DNA from 3 places in the Ureibacillus sp. 179-F W5.1 NHS genome. Region 1 is predicted to be linked to each of the others. Evidence: riboswitches for the same ligand, from Rfam matches in the RefSeq annotation. Region 1 holds a riboswitch; each other region holds the start of a gene.

Evidence for each region. Region 1 has a riboswitch for S-adenosylmethionine ahead of metA (homoserine O-acetyltransferase MetA). Riboswitches for the same ligand answer to the same signal wherever they lie in the genome.
Region 2: another riboswitch for S-adenosylmethionine. It lies ahead of metK (methionine adenosyltransferase); the one in region 1 lies ahead of metA (homoserine O-acetyltransferase MetA).
Region 3: another riboswitch for S-adenosylmethionine. It lies ahead of ACH0B5_RS17690 (O-acetylhomoserine aminocarboxypropyltransferase/cysteine synthase family protein); the one in region 1 lies ahead of metA (homoserine O-acetyltransferase MetA).

Annotation. Positions count from the first base shown of each region.
Region 1 covers NZ_JBIQFG010000005.1:72,167-85,497, forward strand. The annotation lists gene ACH0B5_RS04235 (hypothetical protein) at 1-543, opposite strand, end outside; gene ACH0B5_RS04240 (GntT/GntP/DsdX family permease) at 571-849, opposite strand; gene ACH0B5_RS04245 (MBL fold metallo-hydrolase) at 1,149-2,009, opposite strand; gene ACH0B5_RS04250 (DUF4179 domain-containing protein) at 2,102-3,403, opposite strand; gene ACH0B5_RS04255 (sigma-70 family RNA polymerase sigma factor) at 3,400-3,909, opposite strand; gene metA (homoserine O-acetyltransferase MetA) at 4,061-4,999, opposite strand; SAM riboswitch class I at 5,109-5,219, opposite strand; gene ACH0B5_RS04265 (hypothetical protein) at 5,271-6,047, opposite strand; gene ACH0B5_RS04270 (DEAD/DEAH box helicase) at 6,060-9,848, opposite strand; gene ACH0B5_RS04275 (acyl-CoA thioesterase) at 9,994-10,419, opposite strand; gene ACH0B5_RS04280 (nucleotide excision repair endonuclease) at 10,596-10,967, shown strand; gene ACH0B5_RS04285 (hypothetical protein) at 11,008-11,589, opposite strand; gene panF (sodium/pantothenate symporter) at 11,700-13,145, opposite strand; gene ACH0B5_RS04295 (YhdT family protein) at 13,145-13,331, opposite strand, start outside.
Region 2 covers NZ_JBIQFG010000072.1:123-6,824, reverse strand. The annotation lists gene ACH0B5_RS17470 (alanine/glycine:cation symporter family protein) at 1-997, opposite strand, end outside; gene ACH0B5_RS17465 (alpha/beta hydrolase) at 1,222-2,025, opposite strand; gene ACH0B5_RS17460 (gamma carbonic anhydrase) at 2,147-2,659, shown strand; gene metK (methionine adenosyltransferase) at 3,151-4,347, opposite strand; SAM riboswitch class I at 4,819-4,934, opposite strand; gene pckA (phosphoenolpyruvate carboxykinase (ATP)) at 5,135-6,702, shown strand, end outside.
Region 3 covers NZ_JBIQFG010000080.1:149-4,118, reverse strand. The annotation lists gene ACH0B5_RS17705 (IS3 family transposase) at 1-95, shown strand, start outside; gene nfsA (oxygen-insensitive NADPH nitroreductase) at 185-919, opposite strand; gene ACH0B5_RS17695 (glycerol-3-phosphate acyltransferase) at 1,057-1,686, opposite strand; SAM riboswitch class I at 1,829-1,937, shown strand; gene ACH0B5_RS17690 (O-acetylhomoserine aminocarboxypropyltransferase/cysteine synthase family protein) at 2,050-3,357, shown strand; gene ACH0B5_RS17685 (hypothetical protein) at 3,581-3,970, shown strand.

The DNA.
Region 1 (13,331 bases):
CTTGTCAATATACTTCCAAAAGATGATGGCGCTTGCAACAACCGTAATCATTAATGTGTAAAGCACTTCAAGTTTAAATAAATTTAAAAGGATAAGTAATAAAGCTGGTGGAATTAAACTTAACACGATATTTGGTAGTTTTTTATTGGCATACTTATCTTTTGCCAGTTCATTTTCAGCTTCTTCAAGGTTTTTCATATTTAAATAAGTTTCACCGCGTTTTTCGGCCCGTTTTAATGCGAAATTTAAGTACCAGATAAGGATTGGGATAATGACAATAGTTGTAACAATCCCGATTAAAGCACCGGAAGTAACGGTAGTATATAAATAAGAGATTGGAATAATATTTTGAATAGCGGGCGTTCCAGGTAGCATCGTCATTGTGAAAGTTGCTATTCCTGGGAAGAAGGCAGCAATAAATAAGTGCCATGGAATATCCATTTCTTTAAAAATAGGTTTAGCAATTGGTAAAATTGCAAAGATAACTACGAATAAGCTAACCCCACCGTAAGTTAAAAGAGAGCAAATGAACATAATTGTCACTAAAACTCGTAACTTACTTTTTCGCCCTTACAGTTTAAGTAAATATTCAGCAATTGTTCGAGCTGCACCCGACTCTTCCATAAACTTACCGAACATCGCAGCAAATAAGAAAATTAGGAAGTAATTTTTCACATAATTTGTAAAGCCGCTCATGTAGGCGTTTTGGAAAGTTTCTAATATCGGCATATTATTCATAATCATGACAAATAAACTAACAACAGGTGCAATGATAATAATAGTAAATCCGCGCATTGCCAGAACGACTAATAAAATTAACGAAAGGATAATAATAATTAAACTCCACATAACTATTCACCTCATCTTTCTCAATACACTTGTCTTCAATTCGATAACGTTAAGTTAATTAAATCCAACTCCTTTCCTTCAACTAGGTAATAATTTTGAAAGCGCTTAAAATTTTAATGTGAGAACTTAATCCTTTCATTGATCATTCACAATTAAAGTTCAGTAAGAGAATGGATATACGAATGGAACCTCCCTTTTATTATTTAACTCATAATATTAGACGAGCAGTTGTTATATTCATTCATGAAAAGAATAAAAGGATGTTTGTTATGAAAACAAACATCCTGAATTAAAATTAGTTAATTTTGGGAGCCGTCCACATAACGGCCATGTTTGGGGATAGCGATGACATCGAAATCGATAGCTAACTTCGTTAAATTTTCTGTTAATTCTTGACCTTTCATAGGCATGCCATGACCGGTAATGGCAATTTGAGGTTTTAAATCACTTAATGTTTTCACAGAATCCCAAGCTTGTTGCCAATCGGTCGTAAAATATCGGGGAGGTCCGCTTATTTCTTGATCTTGAACGAGGGTTTTAAATAAGGATTCCTGTTTCACTGTGACAAATGCATCACCAGCAATTAATGCACCATCAGATTGTCGATAAAACGATACATGCCCTGGTGAATGGCCAGGTGTATGAATCCATTGCCATTCTAACATGGATGGAACGGTACCATCTGAAGGCAAGGGCTTAACATGGCTTCCTAAATTAATCGGTTCATTAGGGAAATAAGGAGACATTTTTGCAACCAATCCACCCTCTACCGTTGAATCAGGTTCAGGGTAGCTTTTAACCCCTGTTAAATAGGGAATTTCCAGTTCATGGGCATATACGGGTACATCCCAATGTTCAATCAATTCAATAATGGCCCCGACGTGATCAAAATGACCATGAGTTAAAACAATAGCATTTGGACGGGCATCAGCGCCAAATCGATTTTCTGCTTCATGAATAATCTTTTCAGCTGACTTAGGCATTCCCGCATCGATTAATGTCCATGCTTGGGAATGGTTTGTGTTACCGACCATACAAAGATTAACGACTTGGATTGTTAAAGAGTAGATATCTGGAGTTACTTCTTGTCCCAATCCACTCATTACAGAAGTTACAGGGATGAATTTATAATCTTCTCCATAATTCATTTGTTCACTCAAAGTTCCACCTTCCTTCTCTACTATTTTTTCTTAAAATTTCTAACCTATTCATTTATGTAAAAGAAAAACCCACTGCTCGGTGGGTTTTAAAATTATTCTGTTAATGGAATTTCTACTTTGGTTGAACCTTCCAAATAGTGAGGATAACTAAAGAAATAAATTTGTACAGGATTAACAGCACCTTTTAAATCGAAATGATAGGAACTTTCTGTAAAACGATTATGATTTTCATAAACGCTAAAACTGTTATGATAAAATTGATTACCTTCAGCATCTATCACGTCACTAAACAGTTGAACATGATGGTCTTCTTTTGATTTATAAGTGACTTCAATGGAGTTTGAATCAAGAATCTTTAAATCGAAGTCATCAATTGGCGGGACTTTTACTATTTTTTGACGAAGGAAATCAATTTCAACATAGTCTTCTCCCTTTGGTAAAGCTTCAATTTGATCTAATACTAGGGTTATTTTGTTTGGTTTTCTAAAGTAGTTACTTTGAATAAAGATACTATTGGTTTCTTCTCGAAAACTTCCAAGTCCGACAAGTCCATCTTGAACTTTACCCCACTCTTCGCCCTTTTCATCTAATACTTTCAAATGATCGATTTGTAAAATTTGCATTGTATTTTGGCTGTTCACCTTTAATTTCAATTCTGCTCTTAATGGGGAAATCGTTAATGATTGTACATAGATGGTTTGACCGTCGATCTTTAACGGTTTGTTCACATCGTAAACTTTAGACGGTTGAATTGGTTTTGTTAACGTGAATGGGATCGTGAAAGAAGTTTCCTTTGTATCATCAAATTTCAAATAAATTTCAAAATCCGGCTTGGAATAATCGATTTTCGATGTTGCAATAACTTCAAGTTTTCCTTGAATGGTTTTAGTAGGTTCTGTATAAGGCCAGCCAGAAGTCGAGGAACCATTGATTACTTCCCCATTTTGACTTAATTGAAATTCTTTTGTCTCTAAATTTGAAATATTGAAAGGTGCTTCCAATTCGTAAAAAATAACAATACCTGTTTCATCAGCAATTGTACCGAGAATCGTGAGTGTAATGTTGTTTTTCGTTTGTACAATATTTAGTTCTTCAAAGTATTCGTTATCCACAATATCTTTTAAACCTTTATCTTTTGTTAGCATTTCAACAAGGGGTGCAAAGCCAGGAATTTTAGCAACAGCATTTGCAAAAGCTGGTGAGACACGTATGGAACTAACAAATATAATGACTACAACGGCTATTAAAGCAACTTGTTTGAAGAAGAGACGATTTCGTTTTTGTCTTTTTTTATATTTTGCATATCCGTTATGTCGCATAGAAGCTAATTTTTCTGTAGGTACTACAATATTCGTTAACTCTTCCTTTAACTTGTCGAAATCCTTTTCGTTCATGACTGTCCCCCCTCACTAAATAAAAATCGTAGTTTTTTTAATGCAGTATGTAGCCTCGATTTTACAGTTCCTTCAGAAATGTGCATTTCCTTTGCAATCTCTTTATTTTTTAAATCACAAAAATATTTTAAATAAATGAGTTGTTGCTGTTTTGGAGTTAGTTTTGAAATAGCTTCAGAAAGTTCAAGATGATTATCATCATTTTGGAAAGTCCCTTCCGCTACATCGTTTCTTAATTCATAGCGCCTTTTTTTCTTTTGAATATCTGAACATACATTTAATAACACTCGAATGAGCCATGTGTTTAGAAATTCTGCTTGCTTTACTGTATGTATTTTACGAAAACAGCAAAATGTAAATTCTTGGATGGCTTCAAGGGAGTCATGTTCATTTTTTAAATAACTAAAAGCGATTCGGTAATGGGTGCTTTCTTCTTGTTTTAAAATTTGAAGTAAGGCCGTTTCATCTCCAGCGATTGCTTTTTTCGCCAATTCGATTTGTTCCATTCATTTCCCCCCTATACTTATTAGACATTTTGAAACGAGAAATCGTTCACTAAAATGATTGAAAATTTTTCAATTGTTGAATTTTAAGTCAAAATAAAAAAACGGATGTAAACCTTTTATCGGTTTCATAACATCCGTTTTCATTATCTTATTAAATGTGAAATTCAATCATATCATCAACAAAATGCCAATCATATGGAGTTTCTTGGTAAACGTAATAGTTTAACCAGTTATAGAAAAGTAAATGGGAATGGGCACGCCAAGTATTTTTTGGTGTTTTATTTGGATCGTTATTTGGGAAGTAATTGACCGGTAATTCTACCGGTTCACCTTTCTCCACATCTCGCTTATATTCATCTGCTAAAGTAGTAGCATCATATTCTAAGTGGCCAGTAATCATGATGTGTTTTGTATCCTTAGATTGGATAATAAATGGACCCGCTTCCTCCGAAAAGCTTAATAACCGAAGTTCAGGACAGTTGCGTACATCCTCGATGGATACGGAAGTGTGTCGGGAATGGGGCGCTACATATTCGTCACTAAACCCTCGAACTAAATCTACTGTTAAATCGGTAATGACATGGGAATAAATTCCTGAACATTTTTTAGGAAGTTCGAATTTTCCGATACCAAAATGGTGATAAAGTGCTGCTTGGGCTCCCCAACAAATATACATACAAGACGTTACATTGATTTTTGCCCAATCCATTATTTCTGTTATTTCATTCCAATAGTGTACGTCTTCAAATTCCATTCGTTCGACGGGTGCTCCCGTAATAATCATCCCGTCAAAACGACGATGTTTAATCTCGTTGAATGTTTTGTAGAAAGTATCTAAATGAGATTTTGAAACATTTTTAGATAAGTATGTAGCGGTATTGAGAAAAGTAACATTTGTTTGTAAAGGTGTATTTCCGAGTAAACGTAATAGTTGTAACTCCGTTTTCTCTTTTTCTGGCATCAAGTTACAAACTAAAATGTTCAAAGGTCGAATTTGTTGTGTTTGTGCGCGGTCTTCTTCCATAACGAAAATTTTCTCTTTGCGCAATATTTCTCCAGCAGGCAAACTCTTTGGTATATTAATAGGCATTTTTTGTTCCCCCATTTCTTAACTTTCATTTCATCTTAAAAAGAGAAGATAAATAAAAACCCCCTCATTCCAGCGTGAGAATGAGAGGGTACAATTTTATATACGCGCACTCTTATCTCCCAAGACAAATTGTCTTGCTGGAATTAGCACCTTTCTAACCGGTTGTTAGAGGTTGCTGAAGCTTCATTGGGCCATGTCCCTCTGCTTCTCTTGATAAGATTGATGAAATTAAAATAATACTATCACGTAAAGCTAATATTTGCAATATTCATTAATTATTTTTCTGTAAATAATTTTCCCGCCAAGTTGATTGTTCTTTTTGGAATATCACCTGTTCGAGCTTTTCATCCCAATTATCAATTAATGTATTCCAAACGCGTACGGTGAAATGATCCTGTTCTTCGTCGTATAAAATAAACTCAATACAGGGAATATCATTAATTTGGATATCTTCGATAGAATCAATCGATGGGGTTACGGACAAATTTTCCCCATTATCGTCTAAATCGGGTTGTTCAAATGCTTGAATTCCCTTTATCACCTGTTCGTTTTGTATCGATAATTCCTCTTCTTGTTTATGATATCGATACAGTTGCTCTGGAAAATCTTCATATTCTAGTACTTCTTCAATATCTCCATTTAAAAATAAATGGTGGGATGGGCTATAAAGCAATTCTATCGTTTTTATATCCTGTTCTTCTTCAAAAACACCGCTTTGTAATTGTTTTTGTCCCTTTTCCGTTTGTTGATAATGGGAATCCACCTTCGTAATTAATCCAGTTTTTTGCATTTTAGATAACAAATCTTGTATGAAGAGTTGTTCTACAAGAAGAATTTCACTTAGCTGTTCTGCATTTTCAAAGGCGTTGTTCGCAACGGATTGAAGAATCATTTTCATTAAAATATCCATTTTTGTACGGGATATCGGTTTATATGTAATATTTACACTGTGAACAGGTACACTCCAAGTATCCGTCTTCAAAATGGAGATATTCGATTTCTTTAAAAGTTGAGTAGATAATGATTGTTGTAATGAAAGTAATTCCATAAATCCACCTTACTACGTTGTAATTAGTAATTCGTCATGATTTCGGTAACCATTTTGTGATTGGACAATTTGATGCAAGTTTCGGTACATGCTTCTCGTTTCTTCCTTTTTAGGACGATTCGTAAACATCTCTATACTACCGATTAATACGAGTAACTCACGAGCTCGGGAAAGGGCTACGTTCAGTCGCCGGTAGTCCTTCGCAAATCCAATATCGCCGTGTTTATGATCGTTGTTACGAACCATGCTTACTAAAATGACGTCCATTTCCATACCTTGGAATTTATCGACTGAACCTGTACGAATATGTAAATGAGGAATGTTCAACTCATGTTCAATGAGTCGGTTAATCCGCTTTACTTGTTCAGCATAAAAACTAATTACCCCTACAGATTTTAATTCATCTTGGGCTATTAATCCTTCCGATTTAGCTTTTGCAGTCGCTTCATTTAGTTCAAGCAACATAGTACGAACAACTTCTAATTCAGCTTCATTATATAGACTTGAACCTTCCTTCATCCGTTCTTCAAAATACGGATGTCTATTCGGAATATCAATCCATAGTAAATGATCCGTTCGTTTTATAGATGGACCTTCTAATTTATGATCCCGTAATACATCTGAATCAGATAGCCCGCATTTCAATGAATCATTGCCATTTTTATAAAATGGAGCGATTGTTTGCATAATATTTTCATGCATCCGGTATTGAATGGCTAACATTTTTTTATTCGTTGCAGGCAAGTTTTTATATAGACGTTCGAATAAAGACTCCTCTAGTAATTTTTCTAATTCTCGTTTTTCCTCAAAGGTGTCGCTTTCTTTTAAAACCGTTTCTAATGTTTCTTCAAATGTATCATCCCCAATTAGTGGTGGTAACTGGTGATGATCGCCTACTAGAATCACCTTTTTCCCTTTTAACATCGGTAACAATAATTCTGGCGGAGTTGCTTTTGATACTTCATCGATAATCACAACATCGAAAATCGGATAATTGTCCATAAACTCTTTGTTGGCAGAAGCAACACATGTTGTACCAATGACATTTGCATGTTTAACATAAAGTTTTCGTATTTCATCTAAGTCATGTTCCGTAGCTTGCTCTAATAATGTTTTCCATTGAAGCTGCATTTTTTGAGCAATCGGAAGCATCTCAATTTTCTTATGGACTTTATCAATTTCTACCGTAATTGACTCCATTTTGGATTTTGTTTTTTCCAGTTCAAGTTCCGGATGTTGTTTTGTCAATTGTTCAAGTTGTTCATATTTCTTTTCAAGCTGTAATCCCTTCGAGTTTAGTTCTTTTAACTGGGAAATAAATTGTTTTAATAATGTTTGGCCACTTGTCATTTCCTTTTGAACACTTTCTAATTCCTGTTGTTTTTTTGATAACTGTTCTTCAAGAATGGATGTTTTTTCTTTGTTTTCCAATAATATTTGCATTTCATTTTCCAATGCTTCACAAATCGTATGAATTTCCTCGATAGAAGGGATAATGTCATCCTCTTGAATGATAGACTCGAAAGTGTTTAGTTGTTCTTTATACTTCTCTTGAGATTGTAATAAGTTTTGTTCTTTTGCTTTTAAAAGGTTTAAAGAAGATTGATCTGCTCCTTCCCTTTGCTTAAGCTGATCACATACTTCTTCTTTTATTTTACTAAAAACTAGAAGGGACTCATCTACAAGTGCTCTATAACGAAGAACTAACTGATTTAAATATTGCTTTCTTAAATAGAGGCCTTGGATTGATCGGGCTCCATTTTCTCTCGTTATTTTCTTTTGGGCAAAAGCATAGCTCAATTTCGTTAAAAACTCCTCGATTTCTTGTAAGGAGTAATGATGATTATTTGGTAAAGGATTCATCTGTCCTTCAATACCGAGGGATGTTTTACTATATTCAATTGCCTTATCTAAACGGATTGTAATTTCCTTTAAAGATTTAAAAGGTAAAAGTTGTTCATGAATTTTATCCAGGTCATGAAACAGTTGATTTAATACATATCCACGGTGAATGTTTTGATCTTCAATGAAAGATTCAATTTCATGTATTTTTTTCATCGATTCAACGGATTCGATAATGGAATTAATCGTATCGGAACTGCTTTCAATACCTTCCAATTCCTTCTGAACATTTGCAAGCTGCAACTCTATTTCCATGAGTTGTTGGGTTACTTGAATATATTCTAGAAGTTGCTTACTTTTTTTCAATTTTTCTTGCGCTTCAAACAGTTGTTCATCAATCGATTCGTTTGTTCCAATGGTAACTAATGAATGATTTAGTTCATTGATCTTTTCTGAAATGCGTTCATTGGAAGCGCTAAGCTTTTCCAATGCTTGTTCAGTCTTTTCTCGTTCTTTTTTCAGAGGGATAATTTGTTTCTTCAGCTGACCGATTTCTTCTGTTACAATTTTAAGCTCTTTTTCAGCAGCTTCCTTTTTTGCGATATCCTCTTGTAATTGACTCTCTTTTTGCTTTAAAGATTCAATTTCCTTCTCGTATTGGGTAATATCATTCTTCAATTGCTTTTCTTTTAGTTGGTGATCTTCAATTTCCTTCGTAATAGCTTCGTAAGTTTGCTTTTTCCAATAATCAGCAACATTTTCTTCTATAAATTTTTTACCGTCTTCTTCAATACTTTCAGTACGGCCATAGCGTAAAATACGGATATCCTTATTGTTTAATAATCGACTAAGGGCATTATCAACAGCTAGATTCGACTGAGATGCAATTAACGTTTTTAAACCAGCCTTTGCGTTTTGATAGCAAATTTCTGAAATAACCGTCGTCTTCCCTGTTCCTGGAGGACCTTGAATAACATATAAGTCTTCGGCTGACATTGCTCCACTAACGGCTTCTCGTTGATATTCATTTAAAGGATTATGGAATTCTAATGAAATATCTTTTTTACGTTCCGCGATTTTCGGAGTATCTTCAAATAAAATATTTTCGAGATTTGGATTGGCGGCTAATCCTTCCTTTAAATGTTCAAATCCTTTTAAAAGTCGGTTCAATTGGGATTTCGTTGAAGCATTACTAAATGTAATGTATTCACTTGTAAAGTCAAAGTCATTAGTGCGGGCAAGTTTAGCAACTTTTGCGTTTAATTCAATATCAATCGTCCTCGATTGTTGGTGAACTTTTATAACTTCTCCAATTTCTCTAGGATAACCTTTGACATATGCACTTAAGCCTTTTAGTTGTTTCCATTGTTTATCGTCAATGCCGTTACATCGTATCGTTACTTTCGAAAAGTCTTGACTATATTGAAGGGAATGAAAGGTAGCGTCAATATCATCAATAGAAGCATTTTTATATAAAACCTTTAAGTACCCTTCCCAACTGGAAATTCGTTTATTTACATAATCAAACCGTTCTTGAGCAACGGGAAGTTCTGCAATTGTCGAAATAAATTTATCGGAGTATGTATGACCGCTAATACGGGATGGCACAAAATGAATGCGCATTTTTTGTCTTCGATTCGTTTTAACCGGTGTATTTCTTCCCCGTGTTCTAAAACTTTTTGCAACGAGCCCATTTTTTAAGTCAAAGGCACAGTCGATGATAACTACACGATCACCAAATTTTTTTGTTAATTTTTCGTTCCGTTTATTATCAAAAAAGAAAGTTAAATTTAATGTCGTCTGTTCCACTGATTGTTTTTCAATATATACGTCGAAGCCATGCTGCAATTTAAAGAAGGCGTGTTCATCCTGGAAATGTTGTTTCAAAGCTTCTCTGGCAGTATTCGTTAACAAAATAAAACATTTAATTGTCTCCATTGCTCCCATTTGTTGTACCATGAACACACCTCCTTTCAGTCTTTCTTTTTTTGCTCATAAAGATTATTATATCAACATTCAAGGAATCGTGGTAGACGGACAAAAATAATTTGAAATTTGGTAAAAATAAAACAGACTAGCTTTTGGCTAGCCTGATCTTTTCCATTTAATTATTTACTTTGGCAATTTCTAAATATTTGGCATCCCACTCTGGGTCTACTTTACTTAATGGATAAGGTCTAAAACTATCTTTTTTCACTAATGTATGAAGTGAAGTAGCCGTTGCAGCAACAGAACCGTCTTCATGCAAAATTTCATAGCCATAAATCGTTTTTAATTTTGAATGGGACTCAACCCATGTACGAACCGTTGCAACTTGTCCATAACGCATTGCTTTTTTATATTGAATGGATAAATCTAATACAGGAGATATGTATCCTTGTTCTTCAAGTCCGGCATAATTAAAGCCAATATCATTTACTAATTGGGTACGTCCGATTTCCATCCAAACTAAATAATTTGCATGGTATACAACACCCATCTGATCTGTTTCTGCATACCGTATTTCAATTTGTTTTTCACTTACAAACATTTCTTTCACCTCAAATTTATTATAACGTATTTCCTTCTATTTTTAACAATAATAACAGTTGGCACATTGGGTGATAATAATGTTGAAATATAGTGAAAGAACATTTTCCTTTATAGCAATTGCTTGGCATTTATGGTAGCATAAAACTCTATACAAATGAAGGACGTGAAATGACTTTGATTAAAATTGAATTACCAAAACCGAATGTTGTCATTTATCAACGACAACAACAATTAAAGGAAGGGGACGTGCCGATTACACCTTACCATGGCTTTATTGATTTTCACAAAATTACCCGTGATAAAGGCGGAATTTTCTTCTTTTACAATAAAGAAAACGAGTTATTATTTGTAGGAAAAGCACGTAAAATTCGTCAACGCATTAAGAAACATTTTGAAGATAACGTTTCTCCGATGAAAAATCATCGGGATGAAATTTATAAAATTGAAGTATATGAAATCGAAGATCCAATGGAACGGGAAATTTATGAAACATATGCGATAAATACTTTACGTGCAAAATATAACGTAGAGAAAGTGTTTTATTAATAAAAGAAGCTGATTGGGAAACTCACCAATCAGCTTCTTTTTAGTTGAATTCTAGCATTTCAGCAATTTGTTTAAAATCTTCTAATACGAAATCTTTATTTTTTATTACATCGTTAAACCATGGATCAATTGGTTTTTTAAATTGTTCCTCTGGTTGTTCTTCATGATGGAGAACAAAAACTAAGTAATCAATCATTTTTGTGCGTTCTTCATAAAATTTAGTACGTTGGTGGAAATCTTTATTTATTTCCACATTAAACATTTTTCCTAAACGAATAATTCCTGCGTTTACATGTTGTTCAGCGTATAATGATGAACCTACAATAGCAAGCTTTTGATTAAAGGATAACGGCATTTGTTTAAAATAAGTCTTCATTAATTCTTCTGTTTGGTGTGCGATTAACTGAAGTTGGATTTTTTGTGCAGCTGTTAAAGTATGGGTTTCTTCAAATACTGGTAAAATCGTATAGGCTTCATCTAAAAGTGCCTTTACATTATCATACCGCTCTTGCTCATATGTTTCCCCTACTCTTCGATAAATGGTTTCAGCAACGAATAATCGCTGTAAATAACCTGTTAGTAAAATCATACCGTTATATTGTGTTGTTACCTTATTTGTCATATGAAATGACCCCTTTCGTTTTTGTTTTGGTCATTTCGTAAAGAAAGTCCCTTATATCATCATGTATGACATTACCATAGAAAGATAGACAACGTCATTTAAAAGCTTTTCTAAATATCCGTTGAGGTTAATTTTGTCTTATGCTGGGTTAATAAACTTACGACGATAAATACAATGAAGGATGCTAGCACAGGAATTGTTACACTGTGCATCCCAAAAATGTTCGGAAATTCACGCGTAATATAAATATAAAGAAAAAGACCTGTAATCATTGAAGAGATAACGCCATATTTATTCGCTTTTTTCCAATATAGTCCGAACACGACAGACCATAAAAAGGCAGATTCTAAACCGCCAAAGGCAAAAAGATTCAACGTGATTAAAAATTCAGGTGGCTTTAATGCAAAGAAAACGACTGCTAGTCCAATTACGGTTGTGACGAGAAAGCTTCTATTTTTAATTTGTTTATCTGATGCCTTCGGATTAATGAAATTAAGGTAAATATCCTTCACCACCGTTGAGCTTACAAGAATCAACAAAGCATTTACCGTCGACATTATTGCTGCCATCGGTGCTGCTAACACAATACCAGCTAAAACGGGATGAAGTACTTCTAGTGTCAATATTGGCATGACTGTGTCTGCCACTTCAATTCCTGGTACGACAGGTCGAGCAAGTACGCCGATTAAATGCATACCGAACATAATTGTTCCAATACCAATTGTTCCGATTAAAATGGCTAGATGCAAGCTTTTGGAATCTTTATAGCTCATTGCACGAACAGCGATTTGAGGTAGGCCAATTACTCCTAATCCGATTAAAATCCAAAAGGTTGAAACATATAAAGGAGTTAGAGAACCATCAGAACCAAAGGGTGATAACATTTCAGGATCCTCTGTTACAAGGGAGTTCATAATATTATCCAATCCCCCACCTGCCATGATCGTCCCAATTAATAAAATAACCGTTCCAATAATCATTACCGTTCCTTGCATTGCATCTGTTAAGGCAACAGCACGAAATCCACCAATAATAACATAGACAAGTACTGTCACAGCAAATATGAGTAAAGCGGCGGTATAATTAAGTCCCGTTAATGATTCAATTAATCGTGCTCCCCCTACCCATTGGGCAGTCATGGATGCAAAGAGGAAAACAATGATGCTAATAGCTGAAATAAAAATAACAATATTACTTTCATATCGTTTTTTTAAGAAGTCAATTAATGTAATGGCTTCATAACGTCTAGAAATAATGGCAAATTTCTTTCCTAAAATCATCAAAACAAAATAGCCTGCTGGAAGTTGAGCCATCGAAAGAAGAACCCAACCGAGTCCTAAATTATATGAAACCCCTGGTCCACCGATAAAACTTGATGCACTACCGTAAGTAGCCATCATCGTCATCGCAAGTAGGAATCCTCCCATCTCACGACCACCTAAGAAATATTCCTGTAAGAAAGAATTAGAAGTACGAACTTGTTTATTGGCCCAAAAACCGATAATAAAAATTATTGCTAAAAAGAGCAGGAGCGGAATAATTACTTGCCAATGAATCATTGATCTCCCTCCCAATCTTCAAAGGGTACATCTTTGAAAAATACTTTCATTGTAAACCAAATGAGAATAATCATAAAAATAGATCCAGCTATACAGCTAAAGAAAAACCAAGTGGGAAAACCTAAAATATATTGATATTCTGTTGGATCACCGGAACCTAATCCATATGCACATCCAAACCAA
Region 2 (6,702 bases), on a different contig from region 1:
CATTTTCAACTACTAATTCCCCATTAGCATCTCCTACATTTGTGTTATATGTACCCATAAACAATATCATTAATGCTGTTGCTGAACATACGAATAATGTATCAATATAAATAGAAGCCGCTTGTACTAAACCTTGCTTAGCTGGGTGGGATACTTCAGCTGCTGCTGCAGAGTGTGGTCCTGTACCTTGTCCTGCTTCATTCGAATAAACTGCACGTTTTACACCCCACGCGATCGCTGCACCAATCATCCCGCCAAAGGTCGCATCAACATTAAATGCGCTACGAATAATAAGGGCAAATACATCTGGAACAAGGGAAATATTCATTATGATTACAATAATGGCTAATAAAATATAGGCAACAGCCATAAAAGGAACGATAATTTGAGCTGCGTTTGCAATACGTTTCACGCCACCTAAAATAATAAATGCTAATATCGCTACAACAATTAAACCAGTAATCCACGGTTCAACACCAAAAGCATTATTTACCGCACTAGTAATCGCATTTGATTGTACCCCAGGCATTAAAATAGCTACTGCTAAAATGGCAGCTATTGCAAAGACAATCCCAAACCAACGCTGACCTGTACCTTTTTCTAAATAAAAGGCTGGACCTCCTCGGTAAACACCATTTTTCTTTTCTTTATAAATTTGAGCTAATGTTGATTCCACATATGCAGTTGATGCTCCAATAAATGCCGTTACCCACATCCAAAATACAGCACCTGGTCCACCAAAAGCAATAGCTGTAGCTGTACCTACAATATTACCCGTACCAACTCGACCGGATAATGCTATTGATAGAGCTTGGAATGACGAAATACCCGCTTCCGATTTTTCTCCTGTAAACATTAGGACAAACATATCCTTAATTTTTCGGACTTGAACAAATTTCGTTAAGATGGAGAACAGTAGTCCGACGATTAAAATACCATAAATCATTACTGGACCCCATAACATATCGTTTAACCACGTAACAATCTCCTCAATCATGGATGCACCTCATTTTCATTTATTATTTAGAATATTCTTTATATTACATAAATTAAAACCTCAATTCAATAAAAATTTTTATCTATTACTATAAAAATAAAACGTTAGAATATTAAGATAATTTATTGTATTCATTTTCATTATTCTACTATTTGGAATTCGCATAAAAAAAGACTATCCAACGAAAGGAATTTCATGGATAGTTCTTTTCTTTAAATGTCATTTTATTTAATAATGTATCCTAACGAACGAATAACATTATTGATAAAGTCCTTCTCATACGTAAATACTTCTTCCCGTTCATAATCATGATATAAGTTATGATAACTGTTCGGCCATTCTTTATATTGAATTTCCGACGACATTTGATTAAATAACCATTTTCTTGCAGGCTGAGGATCAGTAATTTTATCTTCTTTAGCAACCATTAACAAAATGGGTAATGCTAATGTCCCTTCCTGTTCTGCCGTCATATTTTTCATTAAATTATGGATATCTTTAAACCATCTTACCGTTACATTGGAATGATATGGTAAATAATCAACCATTTCATTGTAGCCGTCTAAATTTCTAGTTAACATATTTTTATCGAACTTCAACGAGATTTTTTTGTTCGATGCTATAGTTCCTAAACTTGTAATTGCATTCGTAAGTAAATTAGCCGTTTTCTTTAAATGAAGCCAAGGCGAAGCTAAAATAAGACCTGCACATTCCACTGTATTCTTCTTTAAAAATCTAATAGCTAATGTTCCACCTAATCCATGACCAATAATAAAAACCGGCAACTGATATGTTAAAGCACTTTCCATTAACTTTTTAATATAATCTAAATACTCTTCAATCGTTTCGTCATGAACCTTTGAATATTTTAAATGTTCGCCATGGCCTGGCAAATCTCCCATAACAATGTGATAACCTTCTAAGCGAAGTTTTTCAATTAACCAAGCATACCAACGATGATGTTCAAAAACGCTATGTATGATAACGACTACTGCCTTTGCTTGTCCATCTGCTTCCCATTTCCACATAACGCACCCTCCTGCCCATTACTTATTCAGTTGTGGATATATATACCAATTATTATTTTCCATACTTTTATTTATTTGATACGATAATAATATATCATACTTAGAAACGAGGTATTTTTCGATGATTTATCCATTTAAAAATAAAAATCCTAAAATAGACCCATCTGTATTTATTGCCGATAATGCCGTAATTACTGGTGATGTCACAATTGGTGAAGAGACGTCCATTTGGTTTAATACGGTAATTCGTGGGGATGTATCAGCTACTATAATCGGGAAACGCTGTAGCATTCAAGATTTAAGTTGTTTGCATCAAAGCCCGAACAATCCTTTAATCATAGAAGACGAAGTAACAGTTGGCCACCAAGTAACATTACATAGCTGCGTGATTCGTAAACGAGCATTAATTGGGATGGGATCCATTATATTAGACGGTGCTGAGATAGGAGAGGGTGCATTTATCGGTGCTGGTAGTTTAGTACCACCGGGTAAAAAAATTCCACCTAATTCTTTAGCAATGGGTAGACCAGCAAAAGTAGTTCGTATGGTTACCCCAGAAGATAGAGAAGATATGGACCGCATTATCCGAGAATACGTTGAAAAGGGACAATACTACAAATCAATTCAAAAATAATGTTCTTAAGTGAGTGTAAACTTTCATGTTACACTCTTTTTATTAAAATCTTCGAAGTATTACCTCTATTTTTTGTTCATATAAATAAAGAAGGGGTGCTTCGTAATACGTCTTATAAAGGGATCTGAATGGTTACTAATCAGCCTTATTATTTTTACTGCACCGGTCATCGTATTTTTAACTCCCCTCATCATATCGATTGCATTAGATGAAATAGGGAGCGACCAACTAATTTTGTTTTTTCAAAAAATCCTTCTGTATGTTTTTATATTCGCTTTTTCCTTAATTGTTTTATACATTTTATCTATTGTAAAAAGGATGCTTAAAACATTATTTAAATTTTTCTTCCATTAATTTTTCTTTTACATATTCATTCCGAAATAAAAAAAAATCTGCTTAATTTCTATTGAAGTGGGAAAAACCACCTTAGAAATCTCGCAGATTTTTTCTTGTTATCTATGAATCAGCCTAATTTTCTTTCATGTAGAAAATTAAAGTCCGGCCTTTTCTCTTAATTTTTGAGCGATATCAGTGTTTTCCCATGGGACATCTAAATCTGTGCGACCAAAATGACCATAAGCAGCCGTTTGTTTATACATTGGACGACGTAGATCAAGCATTTTAATAATGCCAGCTGGGCGTAGATCAAACAATTCACTTACCCATTCTACTAATTTATTTTCTTCTACTTTACCTGTACCAAACGTATCCACTGATATTGAAACAGGTCGAGCTACACCGATGGCATATGCTAATTGAACTTCAGCACGCTCTGCAAGACCAGCTGCTACGATATTTTTCGCTACATATCTTGCAGCATATGCGGCAGAACGGTCTACTTTCGTAGGATCCTTACCTGAGAATGCCCCGCCACCGTGACGAGCATAACCACCATACGTATCGACAATAATTTTACGTCCTGTTAAACCAGCATCCCCTTTAGGACCACCGATAACAAAACGTCCTGTCGGGTTAATGAAGTATTTTGTTTCATAGTCGATTAAATCAGAAGGAACAACTTCATTAATTACTTTTTCTTTTAAGTCTTGTTGAATTTGTTCCAATGTTACATCTTCATCATGTTGAGTAGAAATAACAATCGTATCAATCCGAATTGGATGATTGTTTTCATCGTATTCTACTGTAACTTGAGTTTTACCATCGGGACGTAAATATGGAATTTCCTTTGATTTCCGAACTTCCGTTAAACGGCGAGCTAATTTATGAGCTAAGCTTATTGGTAATGGCATTAATTCTGGCGTTTCGTTACATGCAAATCCAAACATTAAACCTTGGTCACCAGCACCAATTGCTTCGATATCTTCATCAGTCATAGATCCTTCACGTGCTTCTAAAGCTTGATCTACACCTAACGCAATATCAGGAGATTGTTCTCCGATAGCAGTTAATACTGCTAAATTTTCTGCATCGAATCCATATTTCCCACGTGTATAGCCAATTTCCGCAACAGTATTGCGAACAACACTTTGAATATCAACATATGTAGATGTTGTAATTTCCCCGGCAACTAACACTAATCCAGTTGTTACCGTTGTTTCGCAAGCTACACGTGCATTTGGGTCTTCAGAAATGATTGCATCTAAAATAGCATCGGAAATTTGATCACAAATTTTATCCGGATGCCCTTCTGTTACACTTTCTGATGTAAACAGTCGACGGTTTGTCATTTGATTTCCTCCTAAGTTTATAGCGAGACTCTTTCCTCGTTGTTGATACGGTACTCTATTACCCATGTTTAGCCCACTTATAAAGATTAGTACTTCAAGCCGTCACAATGATATTTTTTGTTTAGCTTAAATTTTCCATCTTTTTAAAGATAGTTAAAAAGGACAGTAATTGTATAATGAAATATGTACAAAAACATGTTCTGAACAATTTTTAGCTACCTTTTGTGTTAGATTTCGTATAAAATGTATTGTAGAACATTTTTGAAATCTAGTTTTTATCGAGTGGCATCAAAAGTTATGGCAAGTGAAATTCACTTATTCGTAATTTGATACATGGATTTAGAAAGGCACATATAAAATAGGTAGTTAAACTATCCTTTTCATTGTGTTCTAAATTGAAAAAAAAAATTCCTCTACTCAAGTACTTTTGCATGAGTAAAAGGAATTGTCGTTTCATTACATTACCTTTCACTCTTATCGTTCAAGGGTATCCCCTTGCATCAGGTTGGCACCATCGCATTATAAAATGAAAATGCAGGTTGCCGGGCTTCATAGGGCCTTGACCCTCCACCAGCTCGGGATAAGAGTATCCGTTCAACACAACATCTTACGTAAAGTAACTTTAATTGTCAATGGATTTTACCTAAATCATGAAATGTTTTAAAATTATAAAATAATTTTCAGGAATTAGTATAGATTATTTAAATCAATGTGTTATACTATTTTTGAAATTAATCAACCCTCCCAATGCAAGTGGGAATTCTTAAAAAAGGATGGTATTTAATCGATGAATTCAGTAGAAATTGCAAATGAACTGAAGGAATTATTAAACGGAGAAAATATAAATGTTCAACTTTCAGTACCACAATTAGTGGAAAAAGCTACCGAACGTGGAGAGGCAACATTAACTGTAGATGGCGCTTTACGTGCTGAAACAGGTAAATATACTGGCCGTTCTCCTAAAGATAAATATATTGTAGAAGAAGAAAGCACAAAAGACAAAATCGACTGGGGTAATGTAAACCGTCCGATTTCTGCTGAAGTGTTTGATAACCTTTACGTTAAAGTTGTAAACTATTTAAAAGAAAAAGATGAGCTATTTGTATTCAAAGGGTTTGCAGGAGCTGATAAAGAATCACAACTTCCAATCCAAGTAATTAATGAATATGCATGGCACAATCTATTCTGTCATCAATTATTCATCCGTCCAACAAAAGATGAGTTAGCTTCTCATGTGGCTGAATTTACAATTGTTTCAGCTCCTACCTTTAAGGCAGATCCAGCAGTAGATGGTACTACTTCCGAAACATTCATTATTGTATCTTTAGAAAAGAAAGTCATTTTAATTGGTGGTACTGAGTACGCTGGTGAAATGAAAAAATCTATTTTCGGTATTATGAACTACCTATTACCAGAACGTGATATCCTGTCAATGCACTGTTCAGCAAACGTTGGTGAAGCTGGTGATGTAGCGTTATTCTTCGGTTTATCTGGTACAGGTAAAACAACTTTATCTGCTGATAGCAATCGCAAGTTAATTGGTGACGATGAACATGGATGGTCAGACAATGGCGTATTTAACATCGAAGGTGGTTGTTATGCAAAAACGGTTAACCTTTCCGCTGAAAAAGAACCGGAAATTTATAACGCAATCCGCTTTGGTTCCGTTTTAGAAAATGTTGTAATTGACCCAGAAACTCGTATTCCTGATTATGATGATGTAACATTAACGGAAAATACTCGTGCTGCTTATCCGATTCATTTTATCGATAACATTGTTACACCTTCCGTTGCAGGACATCCGAAAACAATCGTATTTTTAACAGCTGATGCTTTCGGAGTATTACCTCCAATCAGCAAATTAACGAAAGAGCAAGCAATGTACCACTTCTTAAGTGGATTTACTTCAAAATTAGCAGGTACAGAACGTGGCGTAACATCTCCTGAGCCAGTATTCTCTACATGCTTCGGTTCACCATTTTTACCACTTCCAGCAACTCGTTATGCTGAAATGTTAGGTCAAAAAATTGATGAACACGGTTCTCAAGTATTCTTAGTAAACACTGGTTGGACTGGTGGAGAGTATGGTGTTGGAAACCGTATGAAGCTTTCCTATACACGTACAATGGTTCGTGCTGCTATTGATGGAAAACTTAATAATGTTGAGACTACACAAGATGCAATCTTTGGATTACATATCCCGACTGCCGTAGAAGGTGTACCAAGCGAAGTTTTAAATCCTCGTGAAGCTTGGGCAGATAAAGAAGCTTATGATAAAAAAGCAGCTTATTTAGCAGACTTATTCAAAGAAAACTTCAAAAAGTTCACAAACGTTTCTGAAGATATTTTGAAAAA
Region 3 (3,970 bases), on a different contig from region 1:
TTGAACAATATATTTACTTTTATAACTTCCAACGATTCCAAAAAAGACTCAACCACCTGGCACCGATAGAATATCGACACCAGATGGCTGCTTAGTCTTTTTAAAGTTGTCTACTTGACAGGGGTAAGTCCACAAATTTCTTTAGATCTGTCAGGTTTTTAATTTGGTTAATAAAAAGGTTTATTTATTTCCAATTGAAACCTTTTGAAGCTAAAAATTCTTTAATGAACGGTCTTCTTTGTTCAACTAAGAAATCAGCCATTTGTTTTGTCCAATTAGACATTTTTTGATTCGAACTACGGCTTGCATAATAGTTTTCCATCGTTGCATCGTATTCATCTAGTAACGTATCGTATTTTTCCGCGTTATAATCATTTTCATGTAAAATCGCTTCAACTGGAAGACGTGGTTTTGTTTCGTTACGTTTTGTCGGAGTTCCGATCGTCATAGCAAACAATGGGAAAACATAGTCCGGTAAATTGAATAGTTCACTAATTTCTTTTGGATTGTTTCGAGCGCCACCAATATAACAAATGCCATAACCAGCATCTTCAGCAGCAATAACGAAATTTTGGGCAAAAATGCCAACATCCGCCACACCGACTATTACATTTTCCGCACTATCTGCCACAATGTCGACTCCATGTTTTTGTCCAGCAACTTGTAGACGTTTAAAATCGACGCAGAATAAAAATGCAGCGCCTGCTGTTTTAAATTGGAACTCATTATTAGACAGCTCACCAAGCTTTTGTTTCTTTTCTTCATCTGTCACCCAAATGACGCTATATGCTTGTACAAAATGTGAGCTCGCAGCCATTTGTGCAGTTTGAATTAAGTCGATTACCGTTTCTTTCGGTATTTGTTCACCTGTATATTTTCGAACAGATGAATGACTACGTAATAAATCCTTTGCTGACATTTCCTTTTCCTCCCCTTTTAAATATGTATTTCCTCTTATAACATATAGCCCTAAAGAGAAAATACTCTTTAGGGCTATATTAGTATATTTTAACATGATTTACAAAAGGGGAACCTTCACTACTAATGGGAATCTGTTTAGTTTTTCTTAAAGGCGGATGTAATTTTTGGTTCCGACCCGATACGTAATCGCTTTACATTTTCCACATGGAGATACAGAGCAATTAAGAATAGAGTAAGGGCGATTAAAAATGGCCAAATCGTTGGCTCGATTAGTAGCGCAGTTACGCCAAAAAAGATATACAAAACAAATACGCCAATAATTAGGTAATTCGTTAGTAGGGAAGTAACAACAAGGGCAAGAACAGCCATTAAACCGAATTTCCAATCGAGTGCAATGAAAATGCCAATTAGAGATGCTGTTCCTTTTCCGCCTCGAAATTTCATATGAACCGGGAAGTTGTGCCCGAGTATAACGGCAGCTCCGATTAAATAAAGTAAAATTGAAATTTGGCCACTCGAAAAATTGGTAAAATTCGTTAAAATGACTCGAAGTAAAACAACTGCCAATACACCTTTTCCGATATCTATTAAAGCAACAAGAACCCCATACTTCCATCCAAGGGATAACGTTGCGTTTGATGCACCTGCATTACCATGGCCAACTTCTTTTAAGTTAACGCCCGATAAAAGTTTAGCCACATTGGATCCATGTAAACAACCAATGAAATAACCGAATATAAGGACGAGAATGATAGGATATAACAAAAACAAAAGGCTCCTTTCCATAAAGATGTATTTATAGTATACTCTATGATTCTATAAGAAGTTTCGAAAAATTAAAAAAGATTATTGACAAGTAAATCACTATGATTTATAGTGAATTCAACGATGGAACATGAATCAAATACCTTTATCCAGAGAGGCGGAGGGACTAGGCCCTATGATGCCCAGCAACCAGCGTGAATACGCAAAGGTGCTAATTCCTACAGATTTTGATTAGATCTGAAAGATAAGGGGAGGAAAAATTGCAGCTTGCAGCCCTCTTCTTTAGAAGAGGGCTTTTTGTTTTTCCAAAAGGTCCTCCTCATACTAAGATCGCCCATCGATACTATATTAGGAGGAAGAAACATGTCACAACAACGTCCGGAAACCCAATTGCTTCATGGCGGTCAAAAACCAGACCCTGTAACAGGAGCAATTGCAGTACCAATTTACCGAACAACGGCCTATGCTTTTGAAAATACGGAGCATGCACGCCAATTGTTCGCACTAGAACAACCAGGAAACATTTATTCTCGCATCATGAATCCAACTGTAGACGTTTTTGAGCAACGAGTTGCTTTACTAGAAGGGGGAACTGCAGCTGTTGCATTATCATCTGGTGCTGCTGCCATTGCCTTTTCTATTTTAAACATAGCTGGTGCAGGAGATGAAATCGTATCAGCTGGTTCATTATACGGCGGCACGTATAATTTATTCGCAAATACTTTACCGCGTTATGGAATTACAACAACCTTTGTAGATGAAAGGGACCCAGTAAACTTTGAGGCTGCTATTACAGATAAGACAAAGGCAATTTATGCAGAAACAGTTGGGAACCCTAGTTTAAACATTTTAGATATTGAGAGAATAGCGGAAATTGCTCATGCGCATGGTCTTCCGTTAATCATCGATAATACATTCCCATCCCCATACGGATGTAACCCGATTGAGTTTGGCGCGGATGTTGTTGTCCATTCAGCAACGAAATGGATTGGCGGTCATGGAACGACAATCGGAGGCGTTGTTGTTGATGCTGGTAAATTCGATTGGACACAAGGTCGATTCCCAGGATTCACAGAGCCAGATGAGTCTTACCATGGTTTACGTTATGGAATTGACACGGCTACGGCTGCATTTGCCACAAAGCTTCGTGTTCAATTATTACGTGACTTTGGTCCAACATTAAGTGCTGATAGTGCATTTAACTTCCTACAAGGGTTAGAAACGCTTCATTTGCGTTATACAAAGCATGGTGAAAATGCATTAAAAGTTGCGGAATATCTTGAAAGCCACCCATTCGTGGAATACGTAAACTATCCAGGGAAAGAAAATTTCCCATCGCATTCATTAGCGAAAAAATATTTGAAAAACGGCTACGGATCAATGCTTACATTTGGCATTAAAGGTGGACGAGAAGTGGGAAGTAAAGTAATCGATAACGTTCAATTATTTTCCCACGTGGCAAATGTAGGGGATGCAAAATCATTAATTATCCATCCAGCATCAACTACTCATCAACAATTATCACCTGAAGAGTTAAAGGTTGCCGGCGTTTCAGAAGAGCTCATTCGCCTATCAGTCGGCCTAGAAGCTGTTGAAGATATTATTGCAGATTTGGATCAAGCATTATCAAAAGCGGTTGAAGGGGTAACGGAAACAAACGCTGCATTATAAAAGTTGATGATGAAAACGACAATTAGCATTCATTGGTGAAAGTCGTTTTCGCTATTTATGCCATTCATGGGGCTGTTGATTTTTTAAAACCTAGTAATTTTATTTGTTTTATTGACATTATAAAGATTGCTTATTATACTTGGTTTAATAAGAACCGATACACGTTGCCACTTTAGTTTTCTTATACGAGGTTAGTAAATTTTCATTCAAGGAGTGTTGTTAAATGGGAAATATTTATAGTGCTCAAAATGTTGCAGCTTTTTTTATATACGAATTAAATGAAAGAAAACAGTTTGTTAATGCCGATGCATTGCAATATTTATTAGCTGAAGTAGAGTCATTGTGGAATGAGCATTATGGGCATAGTGCATTTTCGGAGGAAAAGGCGAATTTCATTGAAAATCCATATATAATAAAAGAGGTTTATGAGACGTATAAAGAATACGGTCAGCAACATATAGAGTTGCCGGCAAAAGAGTGGTATTTAGAATATGGTCAATTTCAACTTGTATACCGTACAATCGGTTTACCAGCCTTTACAGCTGAAGAAAAGTTGCTTATGAATATCATTATGAATAAGTTTCCTAAAAGCATTTTGAAAAAAGTATCTTAA